DNA from 4 places in the Priestia sp. FSL P4-0332 genome. Region 1 is predicted to be linked to each of the others. Evidence: riboswitches for the same ligand, from Rfam matches in the RefSeq annotation. Region 1 holds a riboswitch; each other region holds the start of a gene.

Region 1 (4,099 bases):
CTTTACGTATTACGTACTACAAAAGTTTCAATAAAAAAAAGCGCTAGTTTTATCCAGCGCTTTTATAGTTTAAAGTTAATTTGAATAATACCTACTTTACGAAGAGCATCGTATAAAATAACTAAAGCCGGTCCTAAAAATAATCCGACAAAGCCTAAAAGTTTAAATCCAATGTACAAACTAACTAGTGCAGCCAAAGGCGAAATACCCATATTTGTAGAAAATACTTTCGGTTCTACTACACGTCTTACTACCGTAATGACTCCAAATAGAATAAATAAGCCGATTGCTAATGAGTCATGCCCTTGCGTAAGAGCAAAAATTCCCCATGGAACGAGCACCGATCCTGTCCCAAGGATTGGTAAGATATCGACAATTACAATTAATAAACTAAGCAGCGCGGTATACGGAACATCTAATAGCCAAAGCCCTACATAAGCCATTACAAACGTCATGACACTTAAGATAATTTGTGCCTTAATAAAACCAACCCCCGCTTGGATAAGCTGAGTGATGACAACTTGTAGCTTATATTTCGTTTCTTCTGTTAAAAATGACTTAATTTTATTTTTAATAGCAGGCAGCTCAAGGCTGATAAATACAAGCGCTACTAAATAAATAAGAAACTCTAATAGAAACCCAGGAACAGTAGCGGCAAAGCTAATGATGATTTCTACGGTACTTTTTAATAGAGAATCTAATGAATTTACGGTCTTTTCAAGCGTGCGCTCGATAGAAGAAATCACTTCTGTAGGAAGAGCGTTTGAATAGTATTTCCACTTAATAATAGTTGGATAAATCGCGGTTTCATAGATTTCTTTTACAAAGGAAGGCGCTATTTTTGAAAGAGCAACCACTTGCGTAACGATTGTCCGAACAATAAAAAATCCAATAAGTATGAGCGAAACAACATATAAAATGAAGGTCATAAGCACTGCATAGACTCTCTTCATTTTAAAAGATTGATGCAATTTCTGAACAATACCCTCAAGTGCTAATGCTGTTAATAAAGCAAACACAATTGGTAAACTGTAAGGGATTAACAAACATACGATTATTATCGAGGCGATGACCCATATTCGCTTTTTCCACATACTCTACTATCCCCCTACTAGCTAAGCTATCTCTATATTTACTGATAAAGAAAGGAACCAGTGACTGCTTTATGTAAGAATAAAATTTGGATATTTTTATACCTGATGTTACATATTATAGGGTCAATTCCCATAATAATAAAGGAATTATTATGAAAAAAGCTACTTATTCTAATTTTTTGAATAGAATAAGTAGCTTTTTAATTTATAAATTAGCCGGCTCTCATGACCTCTGTACCTTTTTTAGGGTCAAATTTGCCTTCAGATTTAGACATCACAATTGCTGCTAGTGTGTTTCCTACTAAGTTAACAACCGTACGTGCCATATCCATGATTCTGTCTACTCCAGCAATGAAGGCTAATCCTTCTGCCGGAACGCCGATTGTTCCAAGAGTAGCCAGTAATACAACAAATGATGTTCCTGGCACGGCAGCCATTCCTTTAGATGTAACCATCAATACAAGAATGAGCGTCAGCTGTTGAACGATCGTTAAATCAATACCGTACACCTGCGCTAAGAATAACGCTGCAATCGCTTGATAAAGAACGGAACCATCTAGGTTAAATGTATAACCAATTGGTACAACGAACGATACGATAGCTTTTGGACAGCCCATCTTTTCAAGTTTTTCCATGATACGCGGAAGAACTGTCTCAGAACTAGATGTACTGTATGCTAACAACAGTTCATCTTTCATATAGCGGAATAAGTGGAAGATGTTAATTCCTGCCCATTTCGCAATTCCTCCCAATACAACAAGTAGGAAGAAAATTAACGCTAAGTAAACTAAGATAACAAGCTTTCCTAATGAAAGGAGTGAATCTAAGCCGAATTTTGAAACTGTTACACCAATTAAAGCAAATACACCAATTGGAGCCACTTTCATTACAAGGTTTACCACGTGAAACATTGCGTGAGAAACGCCGTCGAAGAATTGTACAACTGGCTTCCCTCTTTCCCCAATTGCCGCTACTCCAAGTGCAAATAACACTGTAAAGAAGATAATTGCTAGCATGTCTCCTTCAACAATTGACTGGAAAAAGTTTGTCGGAACAATGTGTAAGAAAGTTTCAGCCACTGACTTTCCTTCTTGCTGTTTGGATGTTTCAACGTATTGTGAAATATCACTCTTCTGTGCTGAATGAATGTCTACACCTTGCCCAGGATGAAAAATATTAGCAACCAATACACCGATTACAATTGCAAAAGTCGTAATAATTTCAAAATAGAGAATGGTTTTAACGCCGAGCTTTCCGACCTGTTTACCGCTCCCTGCTCCTGCAACTCCAACGACTAAGCTTGAGATAACAATTGGAATAACAATCATCTTAATTAATCTTAAAAATAGGTCTCCTAGCGGCTGTAGGTATGTTACTACACGCGGATCGTTAAACCAAATTACCCCTACAAGAACACCAAGGATTAAACCGGTAAAAATCTGCGTAGCCAAACCAAAACGAATTTTTTTCATAGATGTACCTCCCCAAAGATGTATGACATTTGTATATACTTTTCTGAAAAAACAAAAAAAGACTATTCTTAAGAAAGAACAGCCTTTTACTTACGCTATTTTGGGCTCTTTCTCTCAATAAAGCAAACGGGGTTAACTGTCGGATTCGGAATTGAGAGTTTCCTACCTTTTGTAAGGATTCACCCCAAGGCAGCTTTACTGCCGATAATGATTCCCCCGCTCTATACGATTAAGCTTATTATTCAGTTTTTATAAAATTAAAACGATCTATACGTTGTCATACGTTTTTTACAGTCAATAAAACTAAACAGAAGTCTTACTTTTACTTAACTTTATACTGCACAAATATTAATTTACTATTTTTCGACACGTTTTGTCAATACCCATGTTTGTAAAACGCTTTCAAAAGGCGATAATATATATTTATGCAAAAAAGCTATTGCAACATTGCAATAGCTTTTTCTTGCTCTTTGAGTCTCTATTAGAAGTTTAAGGGACTAAAGAACACGCGTGTTTATTTTATAAAAATACAAAATATAGAATAGCTGCTAAAACAATTCGATATAGTGCAAATGGTACTAATTTGATACGATTAATTAATTTCAGGAAAAAGCGAATAGATACCAGCGCAAAAATAAAGGCGCTGATAAAACCAGCAATAAAAAACGGTAGTGCATCTGATGTGAAATACTGCCAGTTTTTAACCAATGAAAGTCCACTTGCTCCTGCCATGATTGGCACTGCCATAATAAATGTAAAATCTGCGGCTGCCTTATGGCTCATTCCAAGAAGAACCCCTCCTGAAATCGTTGAGCCTGAACGAGAAAAACCTGGCCAAAGAGCAATACATTGAAACAGTCCTATACCCAGTGCTTGTCCATAAGATATTTGGTCCACCGTCTCTACACGCGGACGTTTAGGTCCAAACAAATCTGCTAGAATCATTAATACAGCTCCGACCACTAAGCCAATTAGCACCGTATTTAAAGAAAACAAATGTTCATCAATGTAATCATCAAACAAAAGTCCTAACACTCCTGCGGGTAACAGACCAACAATTACCTGCATTAAATTCAAGCGATTTGTCGGTCCAATTGGAGCAGCTGGTTTTTTTCCTAATCCTAATAAATTAATAAAACGATCTTTAAAGATAACAACTACTGCTAAGATCGACCCTAGCTGAATAACAATTTTAAATGTATTAGCTACTGGAGATGAAAATAATTCTTTTGAATTTAACCACAGGTCATCCACAATAATCATATGCCCAGTTGACGAAACAGGAGCAAACTCTGTTAAACCTTCTACAATCCCTAAAATGATTGCTACAATAATTTCCCACATAAAGCTATGTACCTTGCCTTTCTTTCAAATTAATAAGCTTATCGCTTCGTTTTACATGCTCAACTATTTTCCTATTTTGACACTTGCTTTTTTATCATAATTGTTAAAACTATGAAATACAATGTGTATTTGCAAAAAGATAAGAATCTTTAATAATTTGTAATAAAAACCTTACATGCTATAACCAAA
Region 2 (4,099 bases), 2.6 Mb from region 1:
TAATGGCTGCTAAATCGCTAAACATTCCCGTGTTCATTCATGAAAGTGATTTAACACCGGGACTGGCAAATAAAATTGCGCAGAAATTTGCCACTAAAGTTTTCACTTCTTTTGATGAAGCGGCAAACTATTTTCCAAAAGAAAAAGTGCAGGTTGTTGGTTCACCTATTCGAAAAGAATTATTTAGCGGAAGCGCAGCGAACGGGGAAAGCTGGCTTCGCTTTTATGATAAGCGCCCAATTTTAACCATTATGGGCGGAAGTTTAGGAGCACGTCGCATCAATGAAATTGTTCGAGAGTCCTTGCCTGAACTGCAAAAGAAATTTCAAATTGTACACCTGTGCGGAAAAGGCAATGTTGATACAAGCCTTGAAAAAGAGTCGGGCTACCGTCAGTTAGAATATGTAAATGAACAGCTTCCAGATGTTCTAGCGGCCACTGATTATGTGATTACACGCGGCGGATCAAATGCTATCTTTGAGTTTTTAGCCCTTCATAAACCGATGATGATTATTCCTTTGTCAAAAGCACAAAGCCGCGGAGATCAAATTTTAAATGCACAGTCCTTTAAGAAAAAAGGCTACTGTATGGTTGTGGAAGAAGAACAGTTAACAAAAGAAGTGTTTTTGCGGGAAGTAAATGAGCTTCAGCAGCAGGCAAGTACGATGAAGCGTACAATGCGTGAAGCAACAAAAACGGATGCCATTTCAATTCTTGTAAATGAAATTGAGAAAATGAGTTAAAAAAAAGGCTGGGACAAACGTACTTTAGCCGAAGTGAAAAACGAACCATTGATCAAGGTGTTTGATTAGTGGTTCGTTTTTTTTGTTAAAGTGAACGTAGGTTTCACCTGTTCAGATCCTTCTAGCAGTTGATTGGAGGGCAAGAAGAAGCCTCCTGCGGAAAGCGAAGTCTTGCACAGAAATCAACTGCGGTGTCACAAGCGGTTCAGCTCATGTATCCCATTTGTTCATCTTTAGATGGGCTACATTCAGTCACAACCTTTTTTTCTTCGAATCTATTATTTTAAAATAATGAATATACATAGAAAAATAAAGCTTTTAAAATTTCAAAAAATGTTGTTGACAGTAAATTTTAACAGGAGTAAGATTACTCTCATGAAACGTTCCACTGTGAAACGCTGAGTCTTTTCTGAAAGAGAAGGAAAGAGCGGAGGACCCAATTATCAGGGGTGAATCTCTTAATTGAGTAGGGTTACTTTCTTGACCCGAACCCGTCAGCTAACTTCGTAAGCGTTAAGAGAGAGGATGGTGTAATCGTGGTCGTTTTCTATAACAGCGGATAGTACGCTCCTTTCAAAATATAGGTGAAAGGAGCGTCAAGATGCATTTATCTAAGCAAATGATTCAATTGATTGAATACCGAGCAATGTGCGACCAGCAATCTTTTGATCTAGCAAACCGCTATTTGTCTACGTTAGCTAATCAAAGTTTTAAACGCAGCAGTAAAAACCATAATTAAGTCTAAAAATTAAATAACAAATATACGCTTAATCAATTATGAGCGGGGGACCCAATATTTTGTACGTATGTACTAGGGGTGAATCTCTTAACTGAGTAGGGTTACTTCCATAACCCGAATCCGACAGCTAACTCCGTAAGCGTTTTGGGAGTAAAAAAATTCGTGTCGATCACGGCTTATTTGTCGTGCATTAAACCGCGGAAGAGAACTCTCTTCTGCGGTTTTTTTAATGGGGAAAATAGGAGAGCAGGTTATGTCTGCACCGTAAAGAGGATATAGTAGGGCTTTTAAAACGAGAGCAACAATACGTGAGGATTAAACAATCAAAGATAACCTTTCGCAGCTAGCTCACTTGGGCGTGATGCTTTACGCACAGAAACAGTCACTACGCTTAATCATGGGTAGTAAGAAACAGTTAGGAGGGAGCAACTTGGATATAATCATGCTTGGAACGCTTGCCATATTAACAGCTGCTATGTACGGAATTATTTGCTGGTCGTCTCATGTAGTAGACGAAAGAGAGGAGAAGTGAACATGTCGTTCATTTTGTTAGGTATTTCAGTTCTCGTTTTAATTTATTTAGTATATGTACTGTTAAATCCAGAACAATTTTAATAAGCGGAGGAATAAAACGTGGGAATTTTTCTACTATCAGTTGCGCTGCTGCTTGTTTTTGTAGCGCTTATTGCAAAGCCCGTAGGTATTTATATAGCGAATGTGTTTTCAAACGATAAAAACACTAGCTTGGTAGGGAAGATAGAATCGGTGATGTTTAAAGCGGCAGGAATTAAAGGGCATAATCAGACGTGGAAGCAATATGCACTTGCTCTCGTTTTGGCGAATACGTTTATGATTTTTGTGGTGTATCTTATCTTCCGGTTTCAAGCGGTACTGCCGCTTAACCCAAGCCACATCAAAGGAATGGATCCGGCCCTTGCTTTTAACACGGCCATTAGTTTTATGACAAATACGAACTTGCAGCACTACAGCGGTGAATCAGGTTTGTCTTATTTCTCGCAGATGGCCGCCGTTGTATTTATGATGTTTGCTGCACCAGCAACAGCCCTTGCAGTAGCAATCGCTTTTATTCGTGGGTTGGCAGGGAAGGACATGGGAAACTTTTTTGTTGATTTTGTGAAATCAATTACGCATGTTTTACTTCCTATTGCTTTTATAACAGGCATTTTATTTGCGTTTTTAGGTGTTCCTCAAACGTTAAGCGGAACGGTGACTGCCCATACATTAGAAGGGGCATCCCAGCAAATAGCAAGGGGACCAGTTGCTTCTTTTCTTTCAATCAAAGAGCTAGGCAACAACGGAGGGGGATTTTTTGGTGTCAATTCAGCTCATCCATTTGAAAATCCTAATGCGTGGAGCAATGTATTACAAATCGTCCTTATGCTTTTGTTGCCAACCGCACTTCCTTTTACGTACGGAAAAATGATCGGACAGCGTAAACAAGGTCGCATCTTGTTTATATCGATGAGTATGCTCTTTATTGTTATCTTAAGTACAGCGTTTGTAACAGAGTGGGGTGGCAACCCTAGACTTGATGCTTTTCATTTGAATGAAGCGAGCGGTTATATGGAAGGGAAAGAAGTTCGTTTTGGTGTCGGCATGTCAACTCTGTACGCCATCGTGACGACAGCAAGTGAAACAGGCGCAGTCAATGCCATGCACGATACCCTTACGCCTCTTACCGGGTTATTGACACTTGGAAATATGATGTTAAATACCGTATTTGGCGGTGTCGGAGCAGGATTTATGAATGTCATGATGTACGTCATCATCGCCGTATTTTTATCAGGTTTAATGGTTGGAAGAACCCCGGAATACGTAGGTAAAAAAATTGAAGGAAAAGAAATGAAGCTCATTGCCGTGACGCTTATTCTGCAGCCGCTGCTAATTTTAGGGGGAACCGCCGTAGCGCTCACTACTCATTTAGGAATGGAAGGTATATCAAACCCAGGCTTTCACGGGTTAAGCCAGGCACTGTATGAATTTACGTCGTCAGCAGCAAACAATGGATCCGGTTTTGAAGGACTCGGTGACGCAACTCCGTTTTGGAACATTTCTACGGGAATTGTTATGTATATTGGACGCTACTTCGGACTAATTACGATGCTGGCGGTATCGAGCTCACTAGCATCTAAGCAGCTTGTTCCTGAAACACCTGGGACATTTAAAACGGATACGTCTTTATTTAGCGGCATTTTAATTGGAACTACCGTTATTGTAGGGGCGCTTACGTTTTTCCCGGTGCTTGTACTTGGGCCGGTTGCTGAGTATTTGACACTGTAATCAAGAAAGCGGAGGATTATAATGAATAAACGGAATTTTATGAATAATCTTGAATTAGATCGTAACAGTCACATTCAAGGTTCTGTAGATAAACAAACTTCATCGATTTTTATTCAATCAGTAAAGCAGGCTTTTATCAAGCTAAGTCCAAGAACGATGATAAAAAACCCTATCATGTTCGTAGTAGAAATCGGGTTTGTTATTACGCTTTTTTTAGCTGTTGTTCCAGACCTTTTCGGAGAAAGTACAGTAAGCGCAGGCTTTAATATTGCCGTATCCCTCGTTTTATTTTTCACAATTGTTTTTGCTAATTTTG
Region 3 (4,099 bases), 3.5 Mb from region 1:
TTCTCATTGTTGTAGGTGTTCTTCTTTTTAAATAGGCTTATGACGATAATAGAATAGACAAAACTTTCCTTGTAGTGTATACTTTAAATGAAAATGATAATTATTATCATTTAATCAACGAATCAACACTCTGCATATAGCTGTCACTCCTTGAGAGCTATCCTTATTCAGTATTCTGTCTATAAAGCAGAATAACCCGTTGCCATTAGGCAGCGGGTCTTTTTTTTAGTGATTTTTCACCTGCTAGGCTAGTATACGTAGCACTTTTTGCCCCCGTGCATATGTTAACAATAAGGAGGGACAAGTAATATGAAAAAAATCTATCTTGATGCAGGACATGGTGGGGCAGATGCAGGAGCAGTTGGAGCGAATGGACTGTATGAAAAAAACTTAGTTTTAAAAATTCAACAATATTTAATAAGCTATTTAAATAGCACCTACAGTGACTTTACGATTAAAACCACTCGTACCACAGATACTTTTTTATCGTTATCTCAGCGCGCTTCTCAAGCTAATTCGTGGGGAGCAGATGCATTTATGTCTATTCACGTAAATGCCGGTGGAGGAACAGGGTACGAAGATTATGTTTACAGAAGCGCTAGCAATGCCAGTAAAACGTTTCAATCAATTGTCCACGGCCAAGTACAGCCAACGCTGCTATCGTATAATCATCCGAATCGCGGTCGAAAGTCAGCCAATTATGCGGTGCTTCGCTTAACAAATATGCCCGCAGTACTAACTGAAATAGCTTTTATTGATAACCGCACCGATGCAGCACTTCTCCAAAACGAAGCTTTTTTAAAAAGCATGGGTGAATCGTATGCAAAAGGAATTGCCGTCTATTTGAATTTACCCCGTCGTGCAGTTCCAAACCCAAATCCAACACCAACACCAAATCCATCACCTTCTGAACCAGGTACAAAAACGTATACGATCAAGCAAGGAGATACGCTGTACAGTATTGCACAGAAGTACAATATAACAGTACAAGCGCTTCAAGAAGCGAATACAGGGCTTTCTGATCCTTTAACACTACAGGTTGGAAAAACAATTGTTATTCCTTCAGGGACTTCACCAAACCCATCTCCAACACCACCTGCTGAACAATATCCACTTCCCAATGGAATTTTAAAGCAAGGTGATTCTGGAGAAGCCGTGAAACAGCTTCAAAGAGCATTAAACGCAGTTAATTTTAAAGTAGGGTCAGTAGACGGAATATATGGAGTTCAAACGAAAGATGCAGTAAGACGTTTTCAGCTTGTGTATCTTCCTTATGATGTAGATGGCATTTATGGTCCTCAAACGAAAAACAAGCTAGCAGCCGTTTTAAAAGCAAAAAGTTAAAGCAAAAAGGTCTTCTGTAAGCGAGCAGAAGGCCTTTTGTTTTTCTGTTAAAAGCGCCTTAAGTACTATTTTATGGTTTACGTAAAATAATGCTTTACAAACCATTTGTACGGGAGTATATTATCTAAGAACAAAGGATAGTTATGAAAGAAACATGTTATCGATCATACCCTTTAACCGAAAATTATATTGACCTGTTATCGCTTAATTCGTCAGAAGTGGGGGACCCAAATTTGTGCATTGTCACTTGGGGTGAATCCTTTTTTTAAAGGTAGGGCTACTCTCATAGCCCGAATCCGACAGCTAACCCCATAAGCGTTTTGGAGAGGAGGTTTAAGCTGTGTAAAAACGCTGAGAACCCTTAGTGTTTTTTTTGTGCGCTTTTTTAACATAAAAAGGTATTTTTTAGGAATGATATCACTTGTTCGTGAACTTGTAACGGAGCTTAGCAATGAATAGTAAATAGTAGCTAGGCAATCATCGGAGGGAAATTGCGTGAACTATTCAGTTCTCAAAAGATTATTGATTGGAAAGCCGCTTAAAACAAAAGAGTTAGGCGATCAAAAGCTTAGTAAGCTTAAAGCACTGGCTATTTTATCTTCAGATGCCTTATCTTCAGTGGCTTATGGAACAGAACAAATTTTGATTGTACTTGCAACAGTCGGCGTCCTTGCCTATTGGTATTCGATTCCAATTGCGATTGGGGTATTGGTACTCCTGACGGCTTTAATTCTTTCATATCGTCAAATTATTTATGCGTATCCGCAAGGCGGAGGAGCTTATATTGTTTCAAAAACCAATTTAGGAGAAAATCCTGGGCTTATCGCTGGGGGGTCACTGTTAGTAGATTATATTTTAACAGTTGCCGTGAGTGTTTCAGCAGGAACCGATGCTTTAACTTCGGCTTTTCCAACGCTGCATCATTACAATGTAGTAATTGCGTGTTTGCTGGTGATTTTTATTACTGTTTTAAATTTACGTGGTGTAACAGAATCCGCTTCTGTATTAGCTTATCCGGTTTATTTATTTGTTATTGCTCTTATTTTGTTAATAGCGGTAGGCTTGTTTAAAATAGCGACAGGTCAAGTTTCACCTGAGCTTCATCCATCTCTCGGTACAGTAGTGCCAGGTATTAGTTTGTTTTTATTATTAAAAGCTTTTTCGTCAGGCTGTTCGGCATTGACAGGTGTAGAAGCTATTTCAAATGCAGTGCCTAACTTTAAAGAGCCAGGTGCAAAAAATGCTGTTCATACATTAATGCTGATGGGCGGTATTTTAGCCGTTTTATTTTCGGGCATCACGTTTTTAGCTTATTGGCTTGGCATTTCTCCAAAAGCAGATGAAACGGTTGTATCACAAATTGCATCGAGTGTGTTTGGACGAAATGGATTTTATTATTTTATTCAAGGCACAACAGCTCTAATTCTAGTGCTAGCAGCGAATACGGGCTTTTCAGCTTTCCCTTTGCTGGCTGTCAACTTATCGTCTGATAAATACATGCCAAGAATGTTTCAAATTCGTGGCGATCGACTAGGCTATTCAAATGGAATTGTGACCCTTGGAATTGCTTCTATTGTCTTAATTGTAGCTTTTAAAGGAGCGACTGAACAATTAATCCCTCTTTATGCAGTTGGAGTGTTCATTCCATTCACGCTTTCTCAAACAGGCATGATTGTCAAATGGCTTAGAGAAAAGCCGGCCGGCTGGCAAGGAAAGCTAACCATTAACTTAATTGGTGCGCTTATTACCTTAACTGTGCTAATCATTTTGTTTACAACGAAGTTTTCACAAGTATGGTCCGTGCTCATTTTCTTACCGGTTATTGTCTATATTTTTCATCGCATTCATACGCATTATGAAGCGGTAGGAGAGCAGCTTCGCATTAAGCAAGGAGAAAAGATTGGAAAGCTTGAAGGAAGTGTGGTCATTGTTCCTGTAGCAGGAATGACAAAGGTAGTAGAAAATTCATTAAATTATGCAAGAACGATTGGCGATACCGTTATTGCAGTGCATGTGGCCTTTGATCGAGAAAGCGAAAAGAGAATGGAAGAGAAGTGGGAGAAGTGGCAGCCTGATATTCGTATTGTTACGTTTCATTCTCAATACCGCAGCTTAGTGCGGCCGCTGTTTCGATTCATTGATATGGCCGAGGAAAAAGCGCGGGAAAACAATATGGCTATTACGGTCGTTATTCCACAATTCATTACGAAAAAAAGCTGGCAAAATATCCTTCACAATCAGTCCAGTCTGCTGTTAAAAGCACATTTGCTTTACCGTAAAAACGTAATCGTTACAACTGTACCGTACCGTTTTAAAAAATAATGAAACATGACTAAAAACCTCCAACTTGTATGTTGGAGGTTTTTAATTTTTAAATTCACATACACTAACCGTAATCGAATCTCATAAAGGCGCAAACGGAGGGATTGTATGAGTGAATTAATTAAGTTATTGCGAAAAGGAAATAAATCGGCCATGATGGCCGCTATAGTGAATACTATTATTTCCATTATTAAAGGGATTGCTTTCGCTTTAACAGGGAATGTAGCGATGTTTGCTGAAACGATGCACAGCTTAGGGGATGCAGCAAATCAGTTTTTTGTTTTTATAGGTTCGGCATTAAGTAAAAAAGCCCCGACCAAACGATTTCCAAACGGATTTGGCCGATTGGTTAATCTTGTTCTATTAGGAGCGGTTCTTGTAGTAGGAATTATGGCGTTTGAAACGATTAAAGAAGGATATCACCACATTCTTC
Region 4 (4,099 bases), on a different contig from region 1:
CAAATGCCACATGGACAGCAATCACTGTGTCGCCAATAATTTTTGCATAGTTAATGGAATTCTCGACAGCTCTTGTTAAACCTGCAACTGGTATAATGACTACATTTCCTTCTATAGCTACTGCTTCTTTATCTCCCGGCTTGATACGGAGTTGCTTTCCTACCTCTTCATAATGGTTCTTAATACGGTGGAACAGATAAACGATAAGAGGTAAAAAGATTAAAACAGCCCATACTTGCGAGAATTTCGTTGTAAAGAAAATAAGTAGCACAGTGAAGCTGATCAAAGCTCCTATAAAATTGGTCACTAATTTCCCTTGCCAGCCAGCTGGCTTTTCTTTAAGCCATTTTACAATCATGCCTGTTTGAGATAGCGTAAATGGAATAAATACTCCAACCGCATATAAAGGAATTAACCGTTCTGTATTACCTTGAAACGCTATGATGAGCGCAATAGAGGCAATTCCGAGTGTCACAATCCCATTTGAATAACCCAAGCGATCTCCTCGCATCGTAAACATACGCGGAATATACTTATCTACAGCTAAATTGACAGCCAGTAAAGGGAAAGCTGAAAAGCCTGTATTGGCAGCCAACACTAGAATTAAAGCCGTCGTACCTTGAGCAAAATAATAGAAACCATTTCGTCCAAATACTTGGGAAGCAAGCTGGGAAACAACCGTCTCCTCTGCTTTAGGCACAATTCCAAACCAATAAGCCAAGAACATGACACCTGAAAACAAAATAGCTAAAATAATACCCATTGCAACAAGCGTACGTACTGCATTTCTTGCAGCCGGTTGTCTAAAGTTTGTTACAGCATTTGAAATAGCTTCTACGCCTGTAAGGGCTGAACACCCTGATGAAAAAGCGCGTAGTAGTAAAAATAAGCTGATTCCTGGCACTGCAGTTCCAATAGCAGGATGAACATTAGGAGATACCTGACCAGTCGCTACTTTCCACATTCCTACACCTATTAAGAGAAGTAGTGCAAGAACAAACAGATAAACAGGATACGCTAATGCTGACGCAGATTCTGTTACCCCTCTTAGGTTCAAAATCATAATAAAAATAACCAATAAGCAAGCGATGATGACCTTGTAGTCATGAAGGACAGGAAAAGCAGACGTTAACGCATCAGTTCCAGAGGAAATACTTACAGACACGGTTAAAATATAGTCTACTAATAAAGATCCTCCGGCAATAAGACCTGCATTTTCTCCGAGATTATATTTCGATACAACATACGCCCCTCCCCCTTCTGGGTACGCATAAATAATTTGGCGATACGAAAGAATAAGTGCCGTTAAAAGAATAAGTACCCCAATACCAATTGGGATGGAGTACCAAAATGCGATCATTCCAATGGTGGCAAGCACGATTAAGACTTGTTCTGGGCCGTACGCCACGGATGAAAGTGCATCAGATGAAAGAATAGCTAGGGCCTTGACCTTATTTAATTTTTGTTCGCCTAACTCTTTTGATTTAAGTGGCCTGCCAATTAACAAGCGCTTTATGGATGAATAACTCATCTAAATTCCTCCTGAAACCTTTACCATTTACTGTATTATTTTACTTTTATCATTCCCTATGGCAGAAAAAAAACACAAAAAAGAACACTAAGGTTCTGCTTAGTGTTCTTTTCAGGACAAATAAAAGCAACCCCTCTCTAAAAACGCTTATGAGGTTAGCTGTCGGATTCGGGCCTTCAAAGTAGCCCTACTTTCTTTCCAGAAAGATTCACCCCTAGTGCAAAAGCACAAAAATGGGTCCCCCACTCCTTACAGATTAAGCGATAAAAGGTATAAAAATAGCAAGATTATATATGTACGTTAGGTACTATACGCCAGAATATTAAATTTGTAAATAGGTATGTTAACTAAAAAGAGACGGTTTAAAACATCTTTTTTATTGCATATCTCTAATGTATTTTTTCCCCATAAAGTAAATAACGTTCACAAAAGTATACTTATGCGAACGAGTTGTATTATGCTTTCTTAAAGTTTTTTTGAAGTCAAAAAGAGAGCTACTACAACAAAGTAGTGCTCTCTTTTTTAATGAACTATTTATCAAAAACCTAATTGGAGTATTTTATCAAAAATAATAATAAATCCATTCCGGTGTTTTTTAGAGAGAACGTTCCCATTTAGGTATTTCATCTATTACTCTTTTGGTTAATCTGCGACTATTTGCTTTATCTTCATTAATTTCTCGTTCTACGTAGGCAATTATCTCACGATCATAAATGATACAGCTAGCTTCATCGTTTAAATAAAAACTTCGTGGGTCCCAATTGGCTGTGCTGATATTGGCTACTGTATGATCAATGATCACTACTTTTCCGTGAAAAAAACCTTTTTCATATAAGAAAATTCGAATGCCTTTGCTTAATAGTTTCTCTGTTTTAGGATAACTAGGTGGTTTAGTAAACCAGGCATCGGTATTGTCCGGCAGTAAAATATCAATTGAAACGCCTTTTTCTTTTGCCGAAATAAGCGCATCCATTAAACGTTCACTCGGAATAAAATAAGGGGTAGCAATGGTAAGCTTTGTTCTGGCACAATTAATTAGCTTAATTACCTTTTGCTCAAGTTCTTCCCCAGTTGAAAATAGCAGTTGATAGTTCGCTCTGTTAGAGTCAGAGGTATGAACATGTTGAGGAGAAAGGCGCTGTCCTGTATCTTCTTCCCAATCTTTCAGAAATTGTTGTTCAATTTCAAAAACACCTTCTCCTTTTATCCGTAGATGATAGTCACGCCAATAGCCTAATTTTTTATGGTTTCCTAAATATTCTTCTCCTATATTAAAACCTCCGAGGTAGGCTTCTTTTCCATCCACTACGACAAACTTTCGATGATTCCGATGATTAATACTATAAAAAAAGTGCTGCATGCTGGCTTTTCGACTAAATGTAAATTCAACTCCGTTTTTCTTAAGATCATTTACAAGTGTTCGGGACATATCATTTCCTCCAAAACGATCCACAGAAAGCTTAATCTTCACGCCTTCTGCTGCTCTCTCTTTCAATAGGTTAAAGAATTTCATACTAATAGTTTTTACTAATTAGGGAAGGTTTATAGATTGATTACCAGGTAAAATAAGGTAATTGCGATAGTGTGAATTTTTCTGAAGTTAGCTTAACTAAACACTTATTAATGATACATAAGAGTTTCTTAAGAATTGTTAAGATTTTTCCTCGTTCTATATTAAGGTTTGCAAGATAAAGTAAGAATTGCACACAATAATATAGAAAAGAGAGGGAAATTACATGAATGCTATTCATTTCATCCAAGAATATATTCGACATCCACGAACAGTTGGAGCTGTCATGCCAAGCTCTAAACAATTAGCCAAGGAGATGGTTAAACCGATTCCTTTTGAAAAAGTAACATGTATTGTCGAATATGGGCCGGGCACAGGTGTGTTTACAGACGAGATTATTCAGCATAAACATCCTGATACAATCTTCCTTGCAATAGAAGCAAATGAAACTTTTTATCAGATGTTAAAAGAAAAGTATGCCCACGTAGAGAATGTATATATTATTCATGGCTCTGCTGAAAATATAAAACAATATTTAAACAAATATGGAATAGTAAAAGTGGACTGTATCGTATCAGGGCTTCCTTTCACAAGTTTACCGTCATCAATATCTAGTTTTATACTACAGGAGACAGCCCATGTATTGGGGAAAGAAGGAAAGTTTATTACGTTTCAGTACTCGAAAGTAAAGCGCTCCTTTTTTTCTTCTTTTTTTGATAACATTGATTTTGAACGGGTATATTGGAATGTTCCGCCGGCTTATGTGTTTATTTGTAGTTGTTAAATGGCTGCATTGATTTTGTTTAGCTATAGTAGCAAGATTTATACCATATACTATGATGTAATAACTATTTATCAGACAAACAGTTGTGTTACCTGCTCAATTAGAGAATAGAAAGAGTGAAGCGAAATGTCAGAGAAAACAGTACTTATTGTAGATGATGAAATAGAAATAAGAAACCTTATTTCTATTTATTTAAAAAATGAAGGATATGAGGTCTTAGAAGCTTCTGACGCGTTAATTGCAATGGATATATTAAAAGAGAAAAAAGTTGATC

Evidence for each region. A riboswitch is a leader RNA that binds a small molecule or an ion and turns the genes downstream of it on or off. The one in region 1 is predicted to bind cyclic di-AMP.
Region 2: another riboswitch for cyclic di-AMP. It lies ahead of kdpF (K(+)-transporting ATPase subunit F); the one in region 1 lies ahead of MKY06_RS02320 (cation:dicarboxylate symporter family transporter).
Region 3: another riboswitch for cyclic di-AMP. It lies ahead of MKY06_RS20910 (APC family permease); the one in region 1 lies ahead of MKY06_RS02320 (cation:dicarboxylate symporter family transporter).
Region 4: another riboswitch for cyclic di-AMP. It lies ahead of MKY06_RS27155 (APC family permease); the one in region 1 lies ahead of MKY06_RS02320 (cation:dicarboxylate symporter family transporter).

The regions. Positions count from the first base shown of each region.
Region 1 covers NZ_JBBOUA010000001.1:427,004-431,102, reverse strand. The annotation lists gene ytvI (sporulation integral membrane protein YtvI) at 63-1,094, opposite strand; gene MKY06_RS02320 (cation:dicarboxylate symporter family transporter) at 1,307-2,566, opposite strand; cyclic di-AMP (ydaO/yuaA leader) riboswitch at 2,673-2,812, opposite strand; gene MKY06_RS02315 (undecaprenyl-diphosphate phosphatase) at 3,086-3,910, opposite strand.
Region 2 covers NZ_JBBOUA010000001.1:3,041,044-3,045,142, reverse strand. The annotation lists gene MKY06_RS15495 (undecaprenyldiphospho-muramoylpentapeptide beta-N-acetylglucosaminyltransferase) at 1-743, shown strand, start outside; cyclic di-AMP (ydaO/yuaA leader) riboswitch at 1,130-1,272, shown strand; gene MKY06_RS15490 (hypothetical protein) at 1,345-1,482, shown strand; cyclic di-AMP (ydaO/yuaA leader) riboswitch at 1,498-1,638, shown strand; gene kdpF (K(+)-transporting ATPase subunit F) at 2,017-2,097, shown strand; gene kdpA (potassium-transporting ATPase subunit KdpA) at 2,122-3,783, shown strand; gene kdpB (potassium-transporting ATPase subunit KdpB) at 3,805-4,099, shown strand, end outside.
Region 3 covers NZ_JBBOUA010000001.1:3,971,087-3,975,185, reverse strand. The annotation lists gene MKY06_RS20915 (N-acetylmuramoyl-L-alanine amidase) at 310-1,344, shown strand; cyclic di-AMP (ydaO/yuaA leader) riboswitch at 1,536-1,677, shown strand; gene MKY06_RS20910 (APC family permease) at 1,840-3,666, shown strand; gene MKY06_RS20905 (cation diffusion facilitator family transporter) at 3,775-4,099, shown strand, end outside.
Region 4 covers NZ_JBBOUA010000002.1:48,401-52,499, reverse strand. The annotation lists gene MKY06_RS27155 (APC family permease) at 1-1,531, opposite strand, end outside; cyclic di-AMP (ydaO/yuaA leader) riboswitch at 1,660-1,804, opposite strand; gene MKY06_RS27150 (phospholipase D-like domain-containing protein) at 2,127-3,044, opposite strand; gene MKY06_RS27145 (class I SAM-dependent methyltransferase) at 3,268-3,825, shown strand; gene MKY06_RS27140 (response regulator transcription factor) at 3,952-4,099, shown strand, end outside.